Regions from separate parts of the Gemella sp. 27098_8_149 genome, predicted to be linked through region 2. Evidence: riboswitches for the same ligand, from Rfam matches in the RefSeq annotation. Region 2 holds a riboswitch; the other holds the start of a gene.

Region 1 (6,835 bases), on a different contig from region 2:
GTAGATTTTCCTTCTTTAACTTGGATAGTATATTGATATTTATCCCCAACTTTTTCTACTTTTACATCTTTAACAAATGCATTTTCATAGATTGAAGCAGTACCAGTAGTTCTACCATTTAATTCAGCTTTTACTGTAGCAGGGAATGTAGATGGAACTTTATCAGCATCAACATTGTGGTCAGCAGCTGTTGGTGTAGCTGGTTTTGGTTCTTCTTTTGGTGTAGTTGGTGTAGGCTTAACTGGTTTAGGTTTAGCAGGTGCAACTACATCTTCTAATTTTACAGGTCTTTCCTTATAGTCAGTAGCTGTTTCATAGTATAGTTTTAATGTAACAAAGTGTGACATTAAAGCACCGTTAGGATATGGAGCAGTACCGTCTAATTGAATTTTTTCTAATAGTTTGTCAGTAATGATAGATCCTTCTTTTACTGAAGAATTTCCGTTTGACGCTAAAGTAGTTAATGGAATATCTTTACCTTGGTATGCTACTTTATGTAATTCAAATGGGTAGAACTCTCCACCTACATCAGCAAGACCTTTTTTGAATCTTAGAGTATATTTGTATTTATCTCCAACTTTTTCAACTTTAACATAACTATCTAAAGCAGAACCGTATAATGATTCTTCATCGTTGTTGTTAGCATTTCTTAAATGTCCTTGAACGTGGATAGGGAAGTCTTTTTTAATAGTTCCTTTGTATTCAACGTCTTTGTTAGGATTTTCGTAAGTTGCAGCTTCATAGTTATCAGCTGTGACTTTTTTTCTAGCTAAAGAAGATAAATCAAATTTTAAAATCATTTTTTGAGTTCCAGTTCCAGGAGTATTATTCTTTTTACCAATAGATTCCATAACAGGAACAAACACTTTAGTAAATGTTTCTAGTTTATTATTAGCATCAATTTTATTTTTATCTACATTGAAAGTAACAGTTTTTGGATAAACAGTACGATTAGGGAATTTTTCTTTGTAGACATCTACGAAATTGTCAGTATCATTGGCACTGTAATTTTCAACTATAGTTGAGTCTTTATACTCATGATCATCAATTTTTTCACGATCTGCATGTGTCTTATCTCCATCATAGTATTTTAAATCTCCTAAATAACCAGTAAGACCACCAAATGTGATAGGTTTAAATGAAACATTTACAGAGTATTCTCCATTTTTTACTATTAATTTTGTTTTTTCATTATCGATTGCAGCGGCAGCCATAGAAGGACGACCTTCTTCATGGAATTTTAATGCTTCAGCACTAATCTTATATTCCCCATCTTTTAAAGCTTTAACATCTTGAGCTACAGTTGCTGGTTCTTCAGCTTTAGGAGCAGTAGTTGCTGTTGCTGGCGTAGTTGCGGGGGCTGCAGCAGAGTTCACTGCTGGAGTTGCTGATGAATTAGTTTCTCCAGTAGTAGATGCTGGCGCTGTAGGTTGCGTAGTAGTTGGCTTCGTAGCAGAAGTTGTTGTATTTGCTACAACAGGTGTTTCTTCCGCTGCGAATGCAAAACTATCTTGATCGTATGCTTCGATTGCTGCAACAGCAGAAAAAATTGCAGTTGCTGACAAAACTTTTAATAATGTTGTATTTTTCATATTAGGAATTTTCTCCTTTATTTTGTATATTATTAGATATTAAATCGTTACCACTATTATAATACAAAAGCTATAAAAAATAAAGAAAAAAATGATAATTGATATCAACTATCCCTAAAAACAGGTCTTTTTTTCTCAAAAACTTCAAAAACAAGTCACAATTTAGACACAAATTAAAACAAGCTTGGAATTCACCAAACTTGTTTTAATAATAATTATTTATTAGTTTTTCTACGTAAGATAAATGCAGATAGTAAAGTTACTAATCCGAAGAAGCCTGTAGTTGCAGTATTAACACCAGTGTTTGCTAATGATTTTTTAACATTTACAGTAGTGACATTAGATTCTTTAGTGCTTACTGGAGTAGCTACAAACGTATCTTTAACTTCAGATTGTCCAAAGATATCATTGATAAGTGGTTTTTTATCTGATGTAGTAGTTGTTTCTTCAGTCAATCGTTTTTGTTCTCTAAGGTACCCATCTAAATCAAATTCAGGTTTTTCTAATATTGTAGCTTCTCCTTTAACTGTAATTGGCCCTTTATGGTTACTAATGAACCCATCTAAATCAAATTCAGGTTTCTCTTCAATTGCAGGTTCACCTTTAGCAGTTACAGGTGGTTTTTCTCTTTCAAGTCTTTCTTTTTCAGCTTTTTCCTTAGCTAGTTTTTCAGCTTCAATACGTTCTTTTTCAGCTTTTTCTTTAGCTAGTTTTTCTCTTTCGATACGCTCTTTTTCAGCTTTTTCTTTAGCTAGTTTTTCTCTTTCAATACGTTCTTTTTCAGCTTTTTCTTTAGCTAGTTTTTCAGCTTCGATACGTGCTTTTTCTTCTTTAGCTTTTTTATCGGTAGCAACTTTTTCATTTGCTTTAGCTTTTTCTTCATTTTGAAGTTGATTTACGATAGTTTTAGTAAGTGGAGTAGCTTTAGCCCAATCGAATGCAAAACGTGCAGGTGTATTTTTGTGGAATGGTCTACCACCAGCGTCAACATCAACTGTCACATTAACTACATCGTATTTTTCTTTACTTGTGAAGTGGTATAGTTTTTCGTGATTTGAACCACCAAGTTCAGTTAGAGTAGCAGTTGTACCATTAACTGTAAGATTTGTTAATTCACCAACGTATGGTCCGAATGCTAAATCTTTCGCAGTTACATAGTAGTGATATGTATCTCCAACTTTTTCAACACGAGTTTTTGATTTGTCGATTGCACCATCTCCCATTGATTTAGTGTTAGCAGTTGCATCCATCATTGTTAGTGGTACAAGATTATATTTAGGTTCTGTTATAGTTTTTGTAGTTAATGAATTTAAATTATATTCAAGGATCATTCGTTGAGTACCTGAACCAGTAGGGAAAGCTTCCATTACAGGAACGAATACTTGAGTATATGTTTCCAGTTTATTGTTAGCGTCGATTTTATTTTTGTCTACATTATAAGATAAAGTTTTAGGATAAACTGTGCGTCCAGGAAATTTTTTCTTGTATACATCTATAAAAGCATCTTTTTCATTTTCTGAATAATTTTCAACGATAGTCGTATCTTTAAACTCATTGTCTTGAATATCGTAGCGATTACTATGTGTTTTATCACCATCGTAATATTTTAAATCACCAAGGTAACCTTTCTGATTGAACAAATCAATAGGTTTGAAATTCACATTTACAGAGTATTGTCCATTTTTAACAATCAATTTTGTATTATCTTTGTCTAATCCAGCCGAGGCCATAGATGGATCCCCATCTTTACCGTAGAATTTAAATGCTTCTGATTTAATATCGTATGTACCATCTGGTAAATTCTTAACATCTTGAGGTACTGTTTTTGTTTCTACATCGCTTTGATTGTTAGTAGCAGTTGCTGCAACTTCAGTAGCGAATGCGTTGTGATCATAAGATTCTATTGCTGCGATTGCAGTGAATATTGCAGAAGCAGAAAGAACTTTTAATAATGTTTTATTCTTCATAATTATAGAAATTTCTCCTTAAAAATTGTATTTTGTGATTATAAAATTTATCATAACTATTATAATACAAGAGTGTCAATTAATAAAGAAAAAAGTGATAACTAATTTCATTTACAACCTAAAATAGACGAAATTTACAATAAAATTACATTGATAATTCACAAATTTGCCATATTTGAAAAGAGGTTAATTTTAAAATATGAAAAAATATTATTATAAAAAGTTCTATGATATAAAAGTAATTTAATTATATAAATTTTGTAAGCCCTTAAACTAAATTGTTGACATTTTATATTTTCTATGCTACGATTTAGAAAGTGAATAGAGTAAAATCACTGGGGGAGCCAGTAGGCTGAGATAACATAGTTAGACCCTTTGACCTGAACTAGATAATGCTAGCGTAGGAAACGTGAATATTTTCAAAATAGAATTAATCCAATGCAATTGGAAAATATACTATGAGTAATATATGTTTCAGAGTTCTCTTACGTTAGTAAGGGGACTTTTTTATTTATCATAAGTGATATTATTTTATACTAAAATTAAATATATTTAGGGGGATATACCTATGAAACTTATTACTGATATTATGGAAGAGAAGGCATTACCAATCGTTGATAAAATATATAATGATGGCTTTATTCAAGGATTAATTCGTGCTGATTTATCAGAGAAAGCAGTAGAGCACTATCTGAAAGCTGATGCACTTTATTTAGAGAACTTTAGCGATATTTATGCCATTCTTTTAGCAAAAAGTAATGATAAAGTTGAAAAAAACTTTTTCTTAGGTCAGATTAATTTTGTATTAAATGAGGAAATTGCTGCACACAAGAACTTAGCAGATTACATAGGGAGAGATTATCAAGAAATTATTAAAGGCGGAGAGTGGTATCCATCTGCAGACCATTATATAAAACATATGTACTACAATGCCTTTGCATTTGGTATGGCAGAAACACTAAGTGCAATGGCGCCATGTCCATGGATTTATAAAATGGTAGCTAGAAAGATTTTAGCTAATCACAATTTAGCTGAAGACCACCCACTAAAATTCTGGGTTGAGTTTTATGCTGATGGCTTAGTAGATGAAGTACTTACTGAGTATCACAAAATTATCAATCGTGAAGCTGAATTTATGAGTGAAGAAGGTAAACAAAGACTTATTAAAAACTTCTTAGAAAGTTGTGAACATGAACGTCGTTTCTTCAATATGGCTTATACACAAGAACGTTGGGATTTAGAGGTATAGGGCATGAGTAAACTAAATATTGCATTAACTATTGCAGGAATTGATCCAACGGGTGGAGCAGGAATTATGGCAGATCTAAAAAGTTTTCAAGCACGAGAAGTGTATGGAATGGCTGTAGTTACTAGTGTCGTTGCACAAAATACGTTAGGTGTTCAAATGATAAGAAATTTAGATTTAGATATATTAGAAGCGCAATTAAAAAGTGTGTTTGATGATATAACACCTGATAGTATAAAAACTGGAATGATAGCAAATGCTGATATGATGAAATTAATTAAGAAGTATTTACCTAAAGATGTTCCTTATGTTGTTGATCCAGTCATGGTTGCGACAAGTGGGGATAAATTGATAGACGATGTTGCGAGAAAACACCTAAAAGAAGAGATATTACCACTAGCAACTATTATTACACCAAATGTACCTGAAGCAGAAGAAATTGTTAATTTTAAAATATTAACAGAAGATGATGTTAATCGTGCAGGTAAATTCATTATCGATGAAGTTGGATGTAAGTCAGTCGTTATAAAAGGTGGACATCTAACAGGAGAAGCGAAAGATTATTTATTTTTAAATGATGGAACTAAAAAAGTATGGACTAGCGAAAGATTTAAGACCAACCATACACATGGAACAGGTTGTACATTTTCAGCAGTTATTACAGCAGAATTAGCAAAAGGAAAAAGTATTGTTGAAGCTGTAGAAATTGGGAAAAAATTTATTACAGCCGCAATTAAATACACACCAGAGCTAGGTCATGGAAATGGCCCTGTGAATCATATAGCATTTAAAGGAGATTTATAAATATGACAAGTTTAAAATTATTAAAAGAGAAAGCACCATTAGTAATTTGTATAACTAATGATGTAGTTAAAAATTTCACAGCAAATGGATTAGTAGCACTAGGAGCATCACCAGCGATGAGTGAATATCCAGAAGATTTAGAAGACTTATTAAAATATGCTGGAGGATTATTAATTAATATTGGTACATTAACAGATGAAACTTGGAAATTATACCAAGAGGCACTTAAAATAGCTGAAAAATACAATGTACCCGCAGTATTAGATCCTGTAGCTTGTGGAGCGGGAGCTTATAGAAAAAAAGTATCAGATGATTTAATCAACAATTACAAATTAGCAGCTATCAGAGGAAATGCTGGAGAAATTGCATCTTTAGTAGGAATAAATGTAGCTTCTAAGGGAGTTGATAGTGCGGGAGTAGATAATATTGATGAAATTGCCTTAGCAGCAAATGCTAAGTATAATATCCCTATAGTAGTAACTGGTGAAGTAGATGCTATTGCAGTCAACGGAGAAGTAGTAACTATCCATAACGGAAGCGCAATGATGCCTAAAGTTATTGGAACAGGATGCTTATTAGGGGCAGTTCTAGCAAGTTTTGTTGGACTAGAGAAAGGTGAAGAATTAAAATCATTAGAGACAGCTATGTTAGCATATAATATTGCCGGGGAAATGGCAGAAAAACGTCCTAATGGACATCTTCCTGGAACATTCAAAGTCGAATTTATTAATGCGTTATATGAAATCACTGATAAAGATATTGAAACATTTAAAAAGGTGAAATAATTATGTTTAATAAAGAACTATTAAAATTATATTTTATTTGTGGAACTACTACTTGCTTAGGTAAGGATTTATATACAGTAGTTGAAGATGCTTTAAAAGGTGGAATAACTTTATTTCAATTTCGTGAAAAAGGTGAAGGAGCATTAGAAGGTAAGGAAAAAGTAGAATTAGCAATAAAACTACAAGATCTTTGTAAAAAATACAATGTTCCGTTTATTGTTAATGATGATATAGAGTTAGCATTAGAAATAGATGCTGACGGAGTACATGTAGGGCAGGACGACCTAGGTGTTGATGAAATTAGAAAATTAATGCCTAATAAAATAATAGGTCTTTCTATAGGAAATGAAGAAGAATTTAAACAATCCAAAGTTGAATATGTAGATTATGTTGGTGTAGGACCTGTATATGTCACACAATCAAAAGATGATGCTGGCGGTG
Region 2 (6,835 bases):
CCAAAACGGTAAAAATATACCACGAAGACGACTAGATTTAGTAATCATTTGAGTCTCATATTGAATTCTTGGTAATGCTTGAATTACTACTAAGAGTCCGTATACGATATTTGAAGAAAGTCCGTGTTGTTCGAAATATTTTAGTAATTCTACAAGTGAAATATATGTTGCTGTGATTAATCCTAAGGCTGCAAAACTATATGTCCTAGAAAAAATTAATAGAGCAAATTTATAATTAGAACTATGAACAATGATAGCCCAAGCAGAACCTAATGCAGGTAAAAGTGGTACTAGGATGAAATATAGTAACTTTTTCCAGTATCTTGATAGACAAAAGTAGAGAATTGTTAAACCTATAATCACAAAATTAAGAACTAATAATTTACTAAATGAAATCCAAATAGTTAATAATAATACTATTAAGGCAAGGGTAGGACTAATTATTTTCTTTTCCATAATAATCCTCCTTTATATGATGTAGCGTGTTATTTGAAATTTCAATATGGTAATCGCTCCTATTATTTAGTGGCTCTAATCTATGACTTACAATAATAAATGATTGTCCAGTAAGTCTTTTATTTTCTTCAATCCAATCCATTATAAATGAGCAGGCTCTTTCATCAAGATGAGTAAAAGGTTCATCAAGAAGCAATAGCTCAGTTTTTTGGCTTAATAAACACATAAGTTGAATAAGTTTTCGCTGACCACCGCTATAATAATATAGACTTTTATCAAGTTCTTTTTCTAAATTAAATTCTTTTAAAAGTCTTTCTTGCCATAAGGTAGCGTGTTCCCAAATATCTTTTTGCATTGAAATCTCTTCACGAGGCATCAAGCTAATAAACTGTTGAAATGCATCTTGTAAACAAGTACTTATTTTTTTATATAACTTCCTTGATTTTTTTACCTTTTCTTCATTAAAGTATATCTTTCCATCGTATTTTTTTAATTGTGAAATAGCATGTAATAATGTTGTTTTTCCTGTTCCATTATCTCCCGTTAAAGTCGTAATTCCTTTAAATATATGAAAATTATCGATATTTAATAATTCTTTTTTCCCTTGTTGAATAGAAATATTTTCTAGTCTTAAAATTTGTTCAGATTGAGTGTTGTTGCATAATTTCACATTAGAATTTTTAGATGTTGGATTTGTTACCAACTCTAAATTCCCATCAGAAAGATAAGTAAAGGTGTCTGCATAATTCAAGTATAGTCGGTGCTCGTGATCGCATACGATTATAGTTACACCATGGTTGTTTAAGTCTTTTAGAAGATTCAGAAGAGAATTACGAGTCTTCTTATCAACATTGGCAAATGGCTCATCTAAAATTAAAATTTCACTTCCCATAGCTAATGCTACTGCAAATGCAGCTCGTTGACGCTCTCCCCCAGATAATGTATGAATGTGTTTTGTAGAAATTTCTTCAGTATTTGTAATAGACAAAGCGTAGTCTAATTTTTCATCAATAATTTGTGGCTCTAGACATAAATTCTCTAATGCAAATATTATTTCTTCTTCCAAAGTAGGCATAACAAATTGATTAATCGCATGTTGCATGACATACCCTATATTTTTAACATGTTCTTGCATAGGAATATCAACAATATTTTTCCCCTTGTAAGTAATTACTCCCTCGTAATGTTCTTTATTTAATTTACAAATAGTACGAAGTAGGGTAGACTTACCACTACCAATATTTCCGGTTAAAACTAACCAACTATGTTCTTTTATTTTTAAACTAACATTATCAAATAAGACTTTATCTTTAATTTTCAAAGAAAAATTATCGATTTCTATGATATTCATTATTTATTACCACTGTTTTGTACTTTATTTACGATGTTCAAGATTAGTTTAACACAGACAACTCCGAAGAAAAATACAGAAATAAAACGTACAATTAGAATTGCTAGAATCATACCTACAGAAAATGCTTCATAACCAGCTTGGAAATATTTATAAGCGAAGCTAAATAGCGTAATACCTACGGCAGAAAGGAATAGTGAAAATGTATCGTAGCGTTTGTATCTTGTAGCTAAGAAACCAACTTCAGATCCTACTCCTTGTACTAATCCTGAAACAAGAACCGCAGCACCAAAGTATGAACCATATAACATCTCTGCTAATGCTCCTAGAACTTCACCAAGTGTAGCACTACCTGGTTTTTGAATAAGTACTGCAGCAACTGGACCAGCCATAACCCACAACCCAAATAAAATTGAGTTTGCAAAAGGTGCGTACCCTACTGCTCCAAGAGCAGCTTTTAACGGAACGTAAACCAAGCTTGTTGCAAGGAATATCCCCCCGAATAAGAAACCTATTAAGGCTATAGTAATTATGTCCTTTGTAGACCATTTTTTCATAAGAAAAACCTCCTGTTATTTTTTATTCATTAAAACAACAAGAGGTATTTTTAAATTATATATATACTTTAAAATAGACTTGATAAAGATTAAACATTTTCCTACGGCTGTCCTAACAACATCAGGTTCTATGGGTATATTCTCAGCAAAAAGCACCCCAAATGTTTTAATGATTAGTTAAAATTATAACATGAGTTGATAACGGTGTCAAAAAAGTAGCTTACAGAAAAAATTTATTTAATTTTTTTAGCTAGCATAGTAGCAAAACGCAGTTTAAATCTATTACCATTAGCATCAGTCTTATGAAGCTGTCCGAAATCCTCATTATATTTAATAAATTCCCAGTCTTTATAATATTCTTTTAGTTCATTTTCTTTAAAAGTAAAAGGGAAAGGAAGTGGACAAGGTGCATCATCAGTAGACATTGCTGCTACTATCAAATTATAACCACCAATATTAGTTTGATTTTGCATATTTCTAATAACTTTAGGAATAGATTGTTCTTCGATAAACATTAAAACTACTGTTGAAAGAATGAAGTCATAGGTATTTCTAAGGGCTGCTGTGTTGATATCATAGCTTCCTATTTTAATATCTAAATTTTCAATTTTAGATGTTTCCATTAAAAATTCTAGAGCAGGAATATTATTATCTACGGCAGTCACCTCAAAACCAAGTTTAGAAAGAAATAAAGAATTACGACCTTGACCAGAGCCTAAGTCTAATGTTTTACAAGGCTTAATAGTCTTTAGGGCTTCTACTACTTCAGAATGAGCAGGGTTAATATCGTATTTGTTTGAAAAGTAGTTTTTAGGTTCGCAGTAGAACTCTAAGAAACATTCTAAGTCATCAGATAAAGGCGCGACACGATGCCATGCTTGCGGTTCTACAAAAGGAATATTACTCTCAGGAGTGAAAATGTGCTCAGCTATAACTTCATTATCTTCAGTTAATTCTGTAAATTGGAGTTTTCCTTTAAGAATAGTTAATTTTGCCCAGACGTCTTTTCTAGTATTGTGTTTTTGCCTAAATGGTTTAGGAAGTGTTTCGGCTGTCCAAAGTGGTAATTGTTTATAGCATACTAAGTTTTTTGTCATACTAATCTCCTTATTGGTTGTTAAGTTTAATTTAATTATATCATTTAAAATATAAAAATAAAATAGTAGGGGAATTTAGCGCTTATGTCTTTATGATGTTGAACTAATCTCTTTGTGTTATAATAAGATAGATAATAAATATAAGTGAGGTATTGAAAAAATGGTAAAAGTGTTATTTGTCTGTTTAGGAAATATCTGTCGTTCACCTATGGCAGAAGCAATATTTAGAGATATGGTAGAAAAAGAAGGTTTAAGTGAAAAAATACTTATTGATTCAGCTGCAACAAGTAGTTGGGAACACGGTAATCCAGTTCACAGTGGAACTAGAAAAGAACTTGCTAAAGTTGGTATCGGTGTAGAAGGGATGTATTCTCGTATTCTAAACGATAATGATTTAGATGCAGATTATATCGTGGGAATGGATGACAGTAATATAGAAAATATAAAAAAATTTATTGCAGGTAGAAAAACAGGAGAGGTTAAGAAATTATTAGAGTATGCAGGAGAAGATAGAATTATCGATGATCCGTGGTATACAGGAGATTTCAAAACAACTTTTAATGATGTAACTAAAGGATGTACGGCTTTATTAGATAAAATCAAGAAAGACAATCTTTAATAGGGTAAAATAGGATATGTACTAATATTAAATTACATGCAAGGAGGAAATGGAGTAGGAAAAGTTTTGAAGAGCTCAACAAGAAGATGTTGCAAAAACTATTGTTGACTTTGTAAGAGAAAGTATTTAAGGAGAAAATCATGATAAACATTAGAATGGTTGAATTAGAAGATGCGGAGAAATTAGTGAATATTTATAGACCTTATGTAGAACATACGGCAATAACCTTTGATTATACTGTGCCAAGTGTACATGAGTTTGAAGAGAAAATTTCGAAAGTTATACAAAGATATCCGTTTTTAGTATCAACAGAAGGAAATGACATACTAGGATACGCCTATGCTAGTGAGTTTTATCCAAAAGACGCATACAAATGGACAGCTGAGATTACAATCTACCTAGATGAAAAAGCTCGTGGTAAAGGTGTTGGAGAGAAGCTGTATTCTGAACTTGAAAAACAACTTTATGACAGAGGAATATGTAGATTGACATCATGTATTGCCTATCCAGATGAAGGGAGTATTTCTTTCCATGAAAAAAGAGGATTTAGAAAAGTAGCTCACTTTGAGAAAGTAGGTTATAAGTTTAATCGTTGGTATGATGTAGTTTGGTATCAAAAAGATATTAGAGAAAATATTGAATAGAAGAAAGCCCCACAAGAAAAGTCTTGTGGGGTTTAGTTTTTATTCTGACACTTTTTGAGCAAGTATTATAGCATATGGATAAGGAGAAGCTGTAATATTCTCAGAATAACTGATGATTTTCCAATCTTCATAATATTCCTTAAGTTCTCCTTCAATAAAAGTGAAAGGAAGTGGCATTAGAGGACGACCGTATTTTGTCGCATTTAATGCACTGACAATTAGGTTGTAACCATTAAGGTGTGTTTGTTGTTTTATGTTAGAAATAATACTTTGAATTCTTGTTGCATTCAAATACATGAAAACATCTGTAGAGAAAATAAAGTCATAACTCCCCTTAATATTAGCATTTGCAATGTCATGGTCAATTACATTTATATCTAGTTGTTCTTTAATAGAAATATCTGTTAATTCGTGTAAAAACTCAGCATTGTAATCTATTGCCGTAACATCAAAATCTAATAATGATAGGTAGAGTGAATGTCTACCCTTACCGGCACCAAGATCTAATGTTTTACAAGGACTAATAACTTTTATTGCATTGATAAATTCTGAATGAGGAGTATTTAATTTATACTTATTATAGAAATAGTCTTCACGCGAACAATAAAATTCTAGATTAAATTGTAAATCCGTAGAGTTAGGTGTAATTTTAAAAACACTGAGAGGTTCAATAAGTTCAACTTCACTTTTGGGATTTAGTGAATATTGTCTAATAATTTCATTTTCTAAATTAAGAAAAGCAAATTTCATTTTACCTTTTATGATTGTTAATTTTGTCCAAACTCCACTTTCTGTAAAGAAGCCCTCTTTATAAATTTTAGGTAAAGAGAGAGCAGTAACAGTAGGCGTACGTTTAAAACAAAGTAAGTTACTTTCCATATGCTGCTCCTTTTTGGATAATTTACTAACATTATATCATGTGAAATGCTTGATTAAAAATGATAACCGAAAGAACTATCTAAATACAATATAAAAAACATTATTATATCATTAGTGATATTAGAGTATTGCTATTTACAAGTTCTTTATTTTGATTTATTATAGAAACAAGAGATTAATAAAGTAGGTGTTTTTATGAGAACAATAGTGATTTCAGATATTCATGGAAGTTTTTATACAATGAGAAAATTATTAGACGAGGTAAAATTTAATAGAGAGCATGATAAGTTAATATGTCTGGGAGATATGTGTGATAGAGGAAAGAATACAAAGTTAGTCTGGGAATTTTTCTATAACTTGCAACAAGAATTTCCTCATCATGTAGTTCTATTAGGAAATCATGAGGATATGTTTAATTTGGCTATAAAAGAAGCGAGATATGGTAATAATCTTTCTGTAAGACAGGATCATTATTTTAGAAATAGTGGTTTAACAACACTACAATCATTTTACCCAGAGGCTACAGTTGAAACTAGAGGTATTTATTTTAAAAAATTTGCTGCTGAACATAAGCCTTTGAGAAAGTGGATTAAGAACCTCCCAACAAGATACGAAAATTCAGATTATTATTTCGTTCATGCTGGTGTAGATTTTACGAAGAATTTTTGGGATCAAACACATAGAGATATGATTTGGATAAGAGAACCATTTTTAAGCAGTAATGACAAATACAATAAAATAGTATTTCATGGACATAGTCCTGTAAAACAAGAACCATATTATGATAAAAAAGAAAATAGATTTAATATAGATGGTGGCTGTGTATATGGCGGAAAGTTAAACGTAGTAGTAATAGATGAAAGTAGTTTAACAGTAAAACAAAGTGCAATATTAAAAGAAGATATTTATAAAAAATAAAAGATGAGCAGGTATAGATAGAATCTATATCTGTTCATCTTTTTAATTTAGTCAAAAAAAAACCGAGCACATTTGTCTCGGTCTCTTATAGAAAAGGAAAGTTTATGAAGTTTATAACTATTTACTAGTTATGGATTAATTATAATCTTTGAACCTTAAATATACTTAAAATTTAGTTTTAAGTTATTAAGGTTAATTTTTCATAAAAAGTATTGATTTAAAAGCTTTTTAAAAGAAAAATAATACTTAAAAGTTAAAAATATTATTTTAAGTAAATAACAAAACTAAGGAAACTAAAATTACTTTAACATTTC

What was found. A riboswitch is a leader RNA that binds a small molecule or an ion and turns the genes downstream of it on or off. The one in region 2 is predicted to bind thiamine pyrophosphate.
Region 1: linked by a shared signal. The riboswitch ahead of tenA (thiaminase II) and the one ahead of O3801_RS05860 (ECF transporter S component) in region 2 are both predicted to bind thiamine pyrophosphate.

What each region holds. Positions count from the first base shown of each region.
Region 1 is NZ_JAPWCB010000025.1:2,520-9,354, reverse strand. It holds gene O3801_RS07955 (peptidase) at 1-1,592, opposite strand, end outside; gene O3801_RS07950 (hypothetical protein) at 1,808-3,559, opposite strand; TPP riboswitch at 3,887-3,984, shown strand; gene tenA (thiaminase II) at 4,128-4,808, shown strand; gene thiD (bifunctional hydroxymethylpyrimidine kinase/phosphomethylpyrimidine kinase) at 4,812-5,609, shown strand; gene thiM (hydroxyethylthiazole kinase) at 5,612-6,394, shown strand; gene thiE (thiamine phosphate synthase) at 6,397-6,835, shown strand, end outside.
Region 2 is NZ_JAPWCB010000011.1:14,281-21,115, forward strand. It holds gene O3801_RS05850 (energy-coupling factor transporter transmembrane component T family protein) at 1-456, opposite strand, end outside; gene O3801_RS05855 (ATP-binding cassette domain-containing protein) at 437-1,807, opposite strand; gene O3801_RS05860 (ECF transporter S component) at 1,807-2,364, opposite strand; TPP riboswitch at 2,446-2,534, opposite strand; gene tehB (SAM-dependent methyltransferase TehB) at 2,598-3,461, opposite strand; gene O3801_RS05870 (low molecular weight protein-tyrosine-phosphatase) at 3,622-4,080, shown strand; gene O3801_RS05875 (GNAT family N-acetyltransferase) at 4,221-4,724, shown strand; gene tehB (tellurite resistance methyltransferase TehB) at 4,764-5,603, opposite strand; gene O3801_RS05885 (metallophosphoesterase family protein) at 5,799-6,521, shown strand.